DNA from 3 places in the Bacillus sp. FAU20 genome. Region 3 is predicted to be linked to each of the others. Evidence: riboswitches for the same ligand, from Rfam matches in the RefSeq annotation. Region 3 holds a riboswitch; each other region holds the start of a gene.

What was found. A riboswitch is a leader RNA that binds a small molecule or an ion and turns the genes downstream of it on or off. The one in region 3 is predicted to bind thiamine pyrophosphate.
Region 1: linked by a shared signal. The riboswitch ahead of AC0OM3_RS26180 (MTH1187 family thiamine-binding protein) and the one ahead of thiT (energy-coupled thiamine transporter ThiT) in region 3 are both predicted to bind thiamine pyrophosphate.
Region 2: linked by a shared signal. The riboswitch ahead of tenA (thiaminase II) and the one ahead of thiT (energy-coupled thiamine transporter ThiT) in region 3 are both predicted to bind thiamine pyrophosphate.

What each region holds. Positions count from the first base shown of each region.
Region 1 covers NZ_JBVYHY010000027.1:95,268-99,563, forward strand. Annotated here, with positions in the region: gene AC0OM3_RS26175 (non-ribosomal peptide synthetase family protein) at 1-2,499, shown strand, start outside; TPP riboswitch at 2,552-2,653, shown strand; gene AC0OM3_RS26180 (MTH1187 family thiamine-binding protein) at 2,755-3,075, shown strand; gene AC0OM3_RS26185 (ABC transporter permease) at 3,047-3,820, shown strand; gene AC0OM3_RS26190 (ABC transporter substrate-binding protein) at 3,817-4,296, shown strand, end outside.
Region 2 covers NZ_JBVYHY010000027.1:409,135-413,430, forward strand. Annotated here, with positions in the region: gene AC0OM3_RS27760 (hypothetical protein) at 55-387, opposite strand; gene AC0OM3_RS27765 (SH3 domain-containing protein) at 393-1,547, opposite strand; TPP riboswitch at 1,817-1,929, shown strand; TPP riboswitch at 1,990-2,093, shown strand; gene tenA (thiaminase II) at 2,178-2,873, shown strand; gene AC0OM3_RS27775 (ABC transporter ATP-binding protein) at 2,842-3,591, shown strand; gene AC0OM3_RS27780 (ABC transporter permease) at 3,591-4,296, shown strand, end outside.
Region 3 covers NZ_JBVYHY010000024.1:249,888-254,183, forward strand. Annotated here, with positions in the region: gene AC0OM3_RS21710 (sensor histidine kinase) at 1-1,093, shown strand, start outside; gene thiT (energy-coupled thiamine transporter ThiT) at 1,301-1,969, opposite strand; TPP riboswitch at 2,056-2,157, opposite strand; gene AC0OM3_RS21720 (FeoA family protein) at 2,352-2,579, shown strand; gene feoB (ferrous iron transport protein B) at 2,576-4,296, shown strand, end outside.

The DNA.
Region 1 (4,296 bases), on a different contig from region 3:
TCTGGTTCAACAGGGAATCCAAAGGGAACGATGTTAGCACATAGAGGCGTTGTTAATCTGTATACTTGGATGAAAAAGCAATATGAATTGACAGAAGAGGATGTATTTGCCCAATTTCCTTCCTTTAGTTTCGATGCCTCTGTATGGGAGTCATTTGCTTCTTTATTCTGTGGAGGAAACTTGTATGTATTATTAGAGGAAGAGCGATTGTCTGTAGAAGCATTTGCACATGCAATCTATAAAGTGAAAGCAACTTCGATCTTGGCATTAGCAACAATTTTTGTTCGACAAGTAGCAACGTATTTAGCAGAAGAAGATATATATAAGCTAGCTTCCCTAAAAAGAATTGCGATTGGCGGTGAAATGTTGCCTGTAGAGGTTATTAAATTGTGGAGAGAAAGAATAGGTACAAATGTTGAAATTCATAATGTATACGGACCGACAGAATGTACTGTAGTGACGACAACTTATAAAATACCTAGTCAGTTAAATGAGGATGTTGCGAGTATTCCCATTGGTAAACCATGTTCTAATTATCAAGTTATGATTTTGGATGAGAATATGAATCTTTGTCCAATTGGTGTACCTGGTGAATTATATATAGATTCAGTAGGATTAGCAAAAGGCTATTTTAATAAACCTAATAAAACAATTGAAGCTTTTATTCCGAACCCTTTTAATCCTATAGTTAATATATATAAAACAGGTGATATCGTTAAGTTGCTAGAGGATGGAAATATAGAGTTTTTACATCGGAAAGATGATCAAGTAAAAATTAGAGGACATCGTATTGAACTAGGAGAAATCCAAAGTAAAATTTTTCAAAATCATAATATAAAAGAAAATGCTGTTTTTGCTAAGAAGAGTAAGGAAGGTAGCCAATATTTAATCGCGTTCTATACAACTTTAAATAAAAAAGAAATACCAGAATTAGTTTATCAGTTACAAGAGCAATTACCAGATTATATGGTGCCATCTAAACTAATTTATATTAATGAATTACCACTTACACCTAATAAAAAGATTGATGTTAAGAAGTTAGCTCAGTTAGAAGAAAAGTATGAACCGGTTCGTCTACAAGAATATGTTGCACCTTCTAATAAAGCAGAAAAACAAATAGCGAATGCTTGGGCGAAAGTATTAGGAATTTCAAAAGTTGGAGTGCATGATGATTTCTTTACAATTGGTGGACATTCATTGAAAGTATTACGAGTCTTAACATTGTTAAAAGAAGATTTCTCACATTTAACAATTCAAGATTTCTTTAAAGAAAGAACGATATATGGATTAGCTCGAATTGAGCGAGAAGTAAAAGTAGAGAAAGAAGAAGTATTTCGTGAATATAAAGTGATTCACGAACCGGATACTATTACGTATGCAAACGTTTTGGAAGAAACCCAGATTTCAAATGTCTTTTTAACAGGAGCTACTGGTTATTTAGGATCACACATATTATATGAATTGCTAAGAGATACATCTGCTACTATTTATTGTTTAGTAAGACCAACCAAAGATGTGCAGCAAAGAATTATAGATACATTAACAGGTTACTTTAATGATATATGTGAAGAATGGTTACAGCGTATACAGGCCGTAGCTGGCGATCTAGGAGAAGAGTATCTTGGGATGAGCGAAGAAGAATTTATGTTCATCAGTTCTAAGATGGATACGATAATTCATTGCGGTGCAGATGTAAGACATTTTGGAGATGTAAAACAATTTGAAAATATAAATGTACAAGGGACTAGCCGTATGCTAGCATTAGCGGAAAAAGGCGCTACATTCCATTTTATTTCTACAATTGGTATCCCGTTAGAATTAGCGGTAGATCAATGGGATACATACATGAAAACTGGTGATTTTAATTACAGTGTAGACTTAGAGAATGTATATTCAAATAGTAAACTACAAGCGGAAAACATTGTTCGTGAAGCAATGAAAAATGGTTTGCGTGGAAATATTTATCGTGCAGGTAATTTAGCATGTCATTCAGAAACAGGTTCGTTCCAACAAAATATTGAAGGAAACGCATTTTATCGTCTTATTAAAACAATGCTATTAATTGGGAAAGCACCAAATGTGAAGTGGAAAGTTGATTTCACACCAATTGATTTTGCTAGTAAATCAATTGTATCGTATTTACAAGATGCGCAAATTGTAGGAGAGACGTTACATATTTGTCATCCACATCAAATTGAGTTTGAACAATTTATACAGCTAATTGGAGAGTGTGGATACAATCTTGAAATGGTTCCACTTTCAGAATATGAAAATGCCGGACTTGAATTAGCAAAGGGAAATGAAGTAATAGCAGAGTTAATTGCTTCTCAAGTTGCAGGAGATGGAGCACAGCAATCTGAAATTGTAATGGGGACGCGTAGAACGAATGAATGGATTAAGAAAAAAGAATTGAAAGTACCAGCAATTAATAAAGAATTTATACAGCAGTTATTAGCTTATGGTGAAAAAGTTGGATATTTTCCAAAAATAATGAAATGATTATGCATGCTTTTGTTTGTTCAATAAAATAAATCATGCTACAATGAAAACGAATTAAGGACCGGGGAGCCAATTGGCTGAGAGGATGTAAGTAAACATCGACCCTCAACCTGATCTGGATAATGCCAGCGTAGGGAGTTACTTAAAGTGATGTAGCATATGTTATTCTATAATAACTTGCATACAAGGCTTTCCTACGCAGTAGGAAAGCCTTTTCTTATTTTTGAAATTTAATTTTATAAGGGGGATTTTATTATGTCACAACAAGTTACAATGTCATTTTCAGTAGTACCACAAGCGAAAACGAAAGATGTATATTCTGTTGTCGATAAAGCAATTGAAGTTGTGCAACAATCGGGAGTTCGTTATGAAGTAGGGGCAATGGAAACAACTTTGGAAGGAGAATTAGATGTACTTCTTGATGTCGTTAAACGTGCACAACAAGCTTGCGTCGATGCTGGAGCAGAAGAAGTGATTACTTCTATTAAAATCCATTATCGTCCAAGCACTGGTGTAACGATAGATGAAAAGGTTTGGAAGTACCGTGATGAATATGCAAAACCAGAAGCAATCTAAACTTATTACAACTATTTGGCTTATCCTTCTCATTGCGATATGGGAAGGATCTGTTTCATTATTTAAAATCGAACCGTGGATTTTACCAAAGCCTTCTGCCATTGTTCAAGAATTAATTGGGATGAAAGATTTACTATTACCAAATACGATGCAAACACTGCAGGAAGTTATAATTGGACTATTCTTTGCAATTTTATTGGGGACGAGCATCGCAATTATTATGGACGTTATACCGTTATTTCGTATTTTAATAAATCCATTGCTCGTTATTTCGCAAACAATTCCAATTGTTGTACTTGCACCACTATTTATTATTTGGTTTGGATATGGGATGTTGCCGAAAGTAATGGTCGTAATACTCGTTTGTTTCTTCCCAATTGCGCTTAGTATTTTAGAAGGTTTTCAAACAGTAGATAAAAACATGTTGAAGCTGTTACAAACAATGAAGGCGACGAAATGGCAAGTTTACCAGAAAGTAAAATTTCCAGCAGTGCTTCCATACTTTTTCTCAGGCTTAAAAATTGCAGTTACATATAGCGTAATGGGGGCAATTATCGGAGAATGGCTCGGTGCAAGTGAAGGATTAGGCGTTATGCTTACGAGGGCTACAAAATCTTTTTTGACTGCCCGAGTATTTGGTGTTGCAGCAATCATCGTTATGGTGACATTGTGCCTGTATTTTATCGTAGAGTTTATGGCAAGAATAACAGCACCATGGATATATAGAAAGGACGGCAGAAAATGAAAAAAGGTTTGAAAGTTATGTTAGCTGCCTTAGTAGCGGTAGGTGTGGCTGGATGTAATCCGGCGAAGAAAGAAGAAAGTAAAAGTAAAGATCAAAAAGTAAAAGTAGTATTAGATTGGTTTCCAAATACGAATCATACTGGCTTATATGTAGCACAAACGAAAGATTATTACAAAAAGCAAGGATTAGATGTAGAAATTATTCAACCGGGTGACAATGTAACAGCAGAGCAAATGATAGCATCAGGAAAAGCTGACTTCGCAATAAGCGCACAAGAAAATGTAACGTTGGCTCGTGTGGAAGGGATTCCTGTTGTATCTGTCGGAGCGATTATTCAGCATAACACTTCAGCATTTGCATCACTTAAGAAAGATAATATGACGTCACCGAAAGATTTTGAAGGTAAACGTTACGGCGGCTGGGGAGGACCAGCAGAAGAAGCGACATTAAAGACGATTATGGATAAGCATCAAGCT
Region 2 (4,296 bases), on a different contig from region 3:
ATATGTATTTTATTGGAGTATCTTTGAAAGATTGGTACACAGTGTCTCCTCTTTCTAAGCTTCTTGTTTTTGTTTTTGGTTATAAGGGACATTAATATATCTAGCTACAAATAATAAAACAGCCATAAAGAATACTGGAAATACAGTAGATAAATAAAAGCCATTACTAATTATATTTGTTATGAGAGCACTTAAAAGAAAAATAGCATTATAAATATGGGCAATTTTTTGTTTTAGTTGCACTTGAAATGATTCCATCATAATTTCTAATGCAACAAAAGCAATAATAATAGATAAAAATACAATGTTTGTATTGTAAATGATTAAACAACAGATTAAACCTAAAAAGGCTACGTATTCAATTATAAGAGGTATATTGCGTGGCATACAATTTACCTAACTAAATATGGCAGTGGATTTACTGCATTTGTTTTTTCAAAATTCCATTCTCCATTATGTAATTCAAAATGAAGATGTTGCCCGTATGAATGACCTGTGTTTCCCATATGACCTATTAATTGTCCAGTTTGTACTTGATCACCAGCTTGTACAGTGCGATCCTTCATATGAGCATAAACAGTTGTATATAATTTCCCATTGATTTGATGCGCAATGAAAACAACATTGCCATAGCTAGCTGAATAATAAGATTTCACAACTTTACCTGCAGCAGCAGCTTGGATAGAGACGTTTCCTGGAGCGGCAATATCTATACCATAATGCATTTGTTCCCAGCGTATATCAAAGGTTGAGCTAATTCTTCCTTGAGCGGGGAATTTGAAAGCAGCTGGAATTGATGAAGGCTGATCTGTTTTAGCTTGTGGTTGATTTTGTACTACATAGTGTTTTGCTACATATCCGTATCCTGTGCCAAAACGAATTTTATACCAAGTTCCTACAGTTTCTACTACTTGTACTTGTGTACCGTTTTGTAATGAACCGAGTAGAGCGCTACTTGTACTAGCGTTGCTACGTACATTTAGATTAGGTGTTGCAACGGTATATTTTGTATTATTTTGAACGGTGATTCCTTTTACTAAGGGTTGTGAACCATTAGAGATGAATGCTTTTTGTACGTAACCTGTTTGGCCATTATGTGAGATTTTATACCATTCGCCTTGATCTTCTTGAACGGTAATAAACTTGCCATTTGGTAATACATCTAAAATGGAAGATTCTAAATTAGGTTCAGAGCGAACGTTTAATGCATTAGCATTAACGATGTATTGATCATTAGATTGAAGTTTGTTTTTTAGTAAAATAGCATCTTTTTGTACATAACCTACTTTATTATGAACAGATACTTTATACCAACCATTAGTTGTTTCAAGGATGTTCACTTTTGTATTAAAGCGAATTGTATCAATTGATGTGCTTTTTACGTTATCTTCTGTATGTAATGCTACTTGATCGACTTTGACATACCCAGTTTTAATATTAGATAATTGTTCAGCGTTTGCTTTTTGTACATTTGTTTCACCCATAGAAGGAAGTAAAGAAGCAATCGCTACAGTAGTTGCTGTTAAAGCAGTAGCTTTCATATTCATGGAATAGAGACCTCCTCTAGTTGTATAGTTGTAATTTTATTATAGTATAAAGATATAATATAGTGGGTGTATTCACATAAATGTAATATGAAATCAATATAAAAATAAATTTTTTGAGGATAATGATTCCTTTTTATACAATTAATTGGTGTTTTATTTTCTAAAATAGAATGTATGTATTGTATAACTTCGATATTATGTTGATAATTAAGAAAATTAAAAAAGTTGATGATGTCTTATTACGGTGTTATACTGACAGTGATAATTTTATAGTTTGCTAGGAGAGCTGGTGTTGCCAGCTGAGAGTAAGACCTTAAGTCTTTGATCCTTTTTATTACCTGATCTAGATTATGCTAGCGTAGGGAAGCAATTCGGACACTAATAATGAGTCCCCGTTTCTTTGCGTATAGAAACGGGGCTTTTTTATTTGAAAATTTCATATTGAAACCACTAGGGGTGCTTGTTGTGCTGAGAGAGGAATAATCCTTAACCCTTATAACACCTGATCTAGGTAATACTAGCGAAGGGAAGTGGAACAACGAATAAATTATAATTTTATTGGCTGTAACCACTTCTTATATAGAGAAGTGGTTTTTTATTTATATACACATACTGGAAGGGGATAGAGAAATGAAATTTTGCGATAGATTATTAGAAACTGTACAACCAGTTTGGGAGATGAGTCATAATCATCCATTTGTAGTAGGTATGGGGGATGGTACGTTAGAAAAAGATAAGTTTCAGTATTACATTATTCAAGATTATTTATACTTGTTAGATTATGCAAAGTTATATGCTATCGGTGTTGTAAAGGCAACGAATCCACAAGTTATGGGGAAATTTGCTGAACAAATTGATGGAATATTAAATGGAGAAATGACAATCCATAAACAGTATGCAAAAAGACTTGGAATTTCTATAGAGGAGATAGAGTCTGCAAAGCCATCTGCTAAAAATTTAGCTTATACAAATTACATGATGTCTGTATCTCAAAATGGCACACTTGCAGAATTAATAGCAGCACTTCTTCCGTGTATGTGGAGCTATTGGGAGATTGGAAAGCGTTTAAATGATATTCCGGGAGCAAGGGATCATGAATTCTTTGGTGAGTGGATTCAAGGATATAGTTCTGAAGAATACGGCAACCTCTGTATTTGGTTAATAGATTTATTAAATGAAATGGCAGTTGGAAAGTCTGAAAAAGAGCTTGACCGATTAGAGGAGATTTTCCTATATTCCAGTCGATTTGAATATTTATTCTGGGATATGTCCTATCGTAAGGAGATGTGGGGATTTGAGGAGCAAGAACATACTACAATTTCATAATGTTTGTTTTCATTATGATGAGAAACCAATCATCAATGAATTAAATGCTTCTATACAAGATAAAGAGTTTGTAAGTATTATCGGACCGAGTGGATGTGGGAAAAGTACTTTATTTCGCCTTATTACAGGTTTAGAAGAAGTAAGTACTGGTCAGATAGAGCTGATAGAAACAAAGAGCCATCCTGTAGGGTATATGCCTCAAAAAGATATGCTCTTGCCGTGGAGAACGATTATTGAGAATGCTGCTTTGCCATTAGAATGCCAAGGCGTGCCGAAGAAAGAAGCACAAGTAAAGGCAAAGGAACTATTGCATAAATTTGGTTTACAAGGGTATGAGACAAAATATCCGAAAGATTTATCTGGGGGTATGAGACAACGTGTATCTTTTATTCGAACTTTATTAACAGGCGGGGAGATATTGTTATTAGATGAGCCGTTTAGCGCGTTGGATGCTTTAACGAAGGCATCTTTGCAAGAATGGCTGTTTGAACAATGGAAAGAGTGGGAAAAAACAATTTTATTTATTACTCATGATGTGGAAGAAGCATTGTTTCTTTCTAATCGAATTTTAGTAGTGGAGCAGCAGCCGATAACTACTTTGACTGAGCGGATAGTGCCGCTTGATCATAACAGAACACGAAAAGATTTATATAAACCGGAAGTATTGGCGCTGAAAGATGAGCTTCTTAGTATGTTACAAAGGCAGGTACTCGTATGATGAACCGGTTGAAGGAGCTATTACCTGCTCTTACACTTTCTAGTATCTTACTTGCCCTTTGGGAAGTAGGAGCAATAATTGTAGATGAAATGTACATTTTACCGTCACCGTCTGCAATTGTAATGAAGATATGGAAACTAAAAGATATATTATTTACGGTTCATTTGCCGGCAACATTATATGTCGTTTTAATAGGTGTGGCAATTTCTATCGTACTTGGGGTAGGGCTAGCGATGTTAATGAATGCGAGTACATGGATGGAGAGAGCATTTTATCCATTATTAGTCGCTTCACAAACGATTCCTATTACAGCGCTTGCTCCGCTCTTCGTTTTATGGTTTGGATATACGATTTGGAGTAAAGTCGTTGTTACGGTTTTAATTACGTTTTTCCCGATTGCGGTCAATACGTATGATGGACTACGCAGTACGAAAAAAGAATGGGAAGAGCTTTTAGTTACATACGGGGCAACGAAAAAAGATGTTTTTCTTAAATTAAAATTGCCGTCTGCTCTTCCTTATTTTTTCTCAGCTTTAAAAATCGCAGTTCCGCTTAGTGTAATTGGGGCAGCAATTGGTGAATGGCTCGGTGCACAAGCTGGGCTAGGATATTTCAGTAAAAGAATGATGACGCAGTTAGACGGAGCAGGTGTATTTGCACCCATTGTATTGTTATCGTTATTAGCTATTTTCTTCGTCATACTTA
Region 3 (4,296 bases):
CAAGCATATACAATATGCAATACAAACAATGGACTATGAAAAGAATGATATAAAATATAAATTATTAATTAAGCCGATAAAAGAAAAAGGTGGATCAGTAACATATATTTATGCGATGGCTTCTTTACAGCCCGTAGATGAGGCTGTACAAATGGTGCAAGATTATTATATCTATATCATTGCATTTGTAGTCGTTCTTATTTTTTTAGCTTCGTTCTATTACTCAAAACAAATTGCAAAGCCATTATTGAAAATAAATGATACAACGAAGAAAATAGCGCATTTAGACTTCACAGAAAAAATACCGATTACTTCAAAAGATGAAATTGGGGATTTATCAAAAAATATTAATGTGCTATCAAATAAACTCCATTCGCATATTGGACAGTTAGAAGAAGATATTGAAAAGGAAAGAAAGTTAGAAAAGACGCGAAAAGAATTCATTTCTGGTGTTTCACATGAATTAAAAACACCGCTAAGTATTATGAAAAGCTGTATTTCTATTTTAAAAGACGGGGTAGCTGAACATAAAAAAGAGTATTATTTTCAGGCAATGGAGAGAGAAGTAGACAAAATGGATACGTTAATTTTGGATATGCTTGAGCTAGCTAAATTTGAATCTGGTACATATAAAATGAAAAAGGATTCGTTTTATATTGATACAGTAATTGAAGATATATGTGAACATCTATCTGTGGAAATAGAGAAAAAAGAACTTCATGTTCATAAAAATATATGTTCATTTGAAGTGATTGCAAATCAAGGCCGGATTGAACAAGTCATCGTGAACTTTATTACGAATGCCATACGCTACACACCAAATAAAGAGGATATTATTATTTCTACAATAGATGAGAAGGATCGTATAAAAGTGTGTATTGAAAATAAAGGTACTCACATTGAAGAAGAACAATTAGATAAAATTTGGGATCGTTTTTATCGCGTGGATACAGCTCGTCAGCGTTCACAAGGTGGGACGGGGCTTGGGCTTGCCATTTCAAAGAACATTTTAGAACTACATGATGCTGAATATGGGGTAAAAAATACAGAAAATGGTGTGTTATTTTACTTCTATTTACCGAAAAAAGCGTAGATCATATTATCTACGTTTTTTTAATTTATTTTCATATTATCTTTACCTAATCTTTATTTTTAATCAGTATAATTTGTTTAGAATATGAGGTTATGTAAGGAGTCGATGAACCGTGCATAGCAATTGGCTAAGTATAATGGTATTTATTTTCTTTTGCGCATTTATTGTATTTTTAATTGATATTACGATATGAAAAAAGAGCGCTCATTAAGCGCCCTTTTTGTTTGCATTTATTTGATAAGCATTGATGCTTTTGAATAATCGTGGTGAAGTAAGGAATAAAAATATAAGTAAAACTGTACATAAAATAAAAGAACCGAGCATTGTACTGCCGTTTACGATTAATGAATATAACACAGCTGATTGACCTTTCGGTGCATATTGTCCCCAGAAAATAATGCCAGCAATAAAGTGGCAGAAATAGCGAGCAAAGCTACCGATAAATGTAGCAAGGATAATATAAGCAAGGACTTTCTTACCCTGGTTTTGTTTTGATGAAGGTTTGTCTTTACGGCTACCTAAATTTGATTGTTCTAAGCTATTTTCATTAGATGTTAAAAGTGCTTTTTGAATTGGACAATAGAATAAGCCAGCAAATCCAATAAAAGCAAAGGCAAAGAAGTACTCAATGAATGCTTGAACAGGTGTTAAAATGTAAGCATCTCCCACGACAATTTGTAATAGTCCCCAAACTAAACCGCCTAAGAAAGCTGATTTAAAGCCCCAGCGGTAAGCAATAATAAAAATAGGAATCATAGCAAATGAAATGGAACCGCCTGTTGGAAGTTTAATTGATAATGGTAAAATGTCGATGATCATGGCGAAGGCTGCAAGAATAGCAGATTCGATCATCGCTTGTAAATTGGTGTTACGCATGTTGTCTCCCCCTAAATCCAAGTTGTACAAAAAAGAATAGATATCATAGGAGGATACGAAATACGTAAATAAAAAAGAGGTATGTATTTCGGACGTTTGCACAATCCCTGCGTTAGCATTAACTAACAGGTTCGAAGGGTCGGAACGAAGTGTTCCCTCTCAGCGGCATGGCTCCCCCTGTGATAACGAAATTCTTTATTTGTTATTGTTTATTGTAAGCGAAATGGATGAGAATGGCAAACGAATCTATTATGACAATAATTGAAATAAAATTGTAGAGAAATGTTAATAAATATGAAGTCAAAGGGTATAGTGCTCAAGAAATAGAGTGTGCTATAATTCTTTTGAAAATAATTATCATTCTCTTCGGAGGGGGAAGGTTATGAGCTTAGTAGATATTAAAATTGGTGAGAAAGTGTTAGTAAAAAGTATTCAGTCGTTAGATCAGTTACTAAAGAGAAGACTGGCTGCTTTTGGTCTTTCTGAAGGAAGCGAACTTCGCATGAAGCAAAAAGCGATGTTCAAAGGTCCTTGTACATTGGAGTGTCGTGGACAGTTAATTAGTATTCGTCATTGTGACGCGAAAATGATAAAGGTGGAATTAGCGTGAATAAGGTAGCTTTGCTAGGGAATCCAAATACAGGGAAAACATCATTATTTAATGCACTTACTGGTTCTTATGAGTATGTAGGAAACTGGAGCGGTGTAACAGTAGAAAAGAAGGTTGGTAAATTAAAAGATAAGCAAGGAACATTAATTGATTTACCAGGCGTCTATGATTTAAATCCAGTTTCACGCGATGAAGGTGTTGTAACAAACTTTCTATTAACAGAAGAATTTCAGCATATGTTAAATATTGTGGATTCTTCGCAGTTTGAACGAAATATGCATTTAACGTTGCAATTACTTGAATTTGGTAAGCCCGTTTCAATTGGTTTAAATATGATTGATGTGGCGAAGCAAAGAGGCATTGTAATTGATGTTAAACGATTATCAGAACTATTAGGTGTAACAGTCGTTCCTGTCGTTGCAAGAAGCGGAAAAGGTTGTGAAGAACTACTTGCGACGCTTAAAGAAAATGACAAAAATGCGAAAAAGCCATTCATTATTTCATATGGTGTACGAATGGATGAAGGAATTGGAGGAGTAATTTCTCTTTTAGAGAAAGCGAATTACGAGCATCCGAGATGGTTAGCTCTTCAATTTTTAAGCAATAACGAAGTAGTAGAAAAAGAGATGAAAGCATTACCAATTTATAAGGAACTTGCAGCCATTCGATCTCGCTTAGAAGAAAAACTTGATTGTACGTTGGAAGAGCACATTTACAAAACTCGTGAAGCGTATATTGAAAAGTTAAAAACAAATGTTATGAAGCATGAGAAAGAAGGGAAAATTCCTTTTTCAGAAAAAATTGATAGATTAATTACACATAAAATTTTAGGACTTCCAATCTTTTTAGCAGTTATGTTTTTTATTTTTCAGGTTACGTTTACGTGGATTGGTACACCTTTATCGGATATGTTAGATGAGTTTTTTGGTGGCCAGCTTACGGATTGGGTGACAGCTGGACTTACAAGTGTTGGAGCTTCTGATTTTATTCAAGCACTCGTTACAGAAGGTATTATTGCCGGTGTTGGTGCGGTATTAGTATTCGTTCCACAAATCTTTGCACTATTCTTTTTCATTTCATTATTAGAAGACTCAGGATATATGGCGCGAATTGCAGTTGTTATGGATAGAATTATGGAGTTCTTCGGTTTAAATGGAAAAGCATTCATTCCGATGATTATCGGTTTTGGATGTAATGTTCCAGGTATTATGGCAGCGAGAACGATTGAACAAGAAAAAGAACGTTTACTTACAGTTCTTGTAACACCATTTATGTCTTGTTCGGCACGTTTACCTGTATACGCATTATTTGCGGGAGTATTCTTCCCTCATAGTCAGGCAACTGTTGTGTTTTCTTTATATGTTGCAGGTATTGTTCTTGCATTATTAGTTACAAAAATTATGTCTCTTACCATTTTAAAAGCGGAAAAGTCTATTTTCGTCATTGAACTACCTCCTTACCGCGTGCCACAAGCGAAAACGTTATGGCTAAGCACGTGGGAGAAAGGTAAGGGATTTGTTCGTAAAGCAGGTACATTCATCTTCGGTGGTTCTGTTGTCATTTGGTTATTAAACTACGCAGGTCCATCAGGATTTGGTGTGGATATGGGAGACAGTTACTTAGCGATGATTGGTGGATTTATCGCACCACTATTTGCACCGCTCGGCTTTGGAACGTGGCAAGCTGCAGCATCTCTTTTAACAGGATTTTTAGCGAA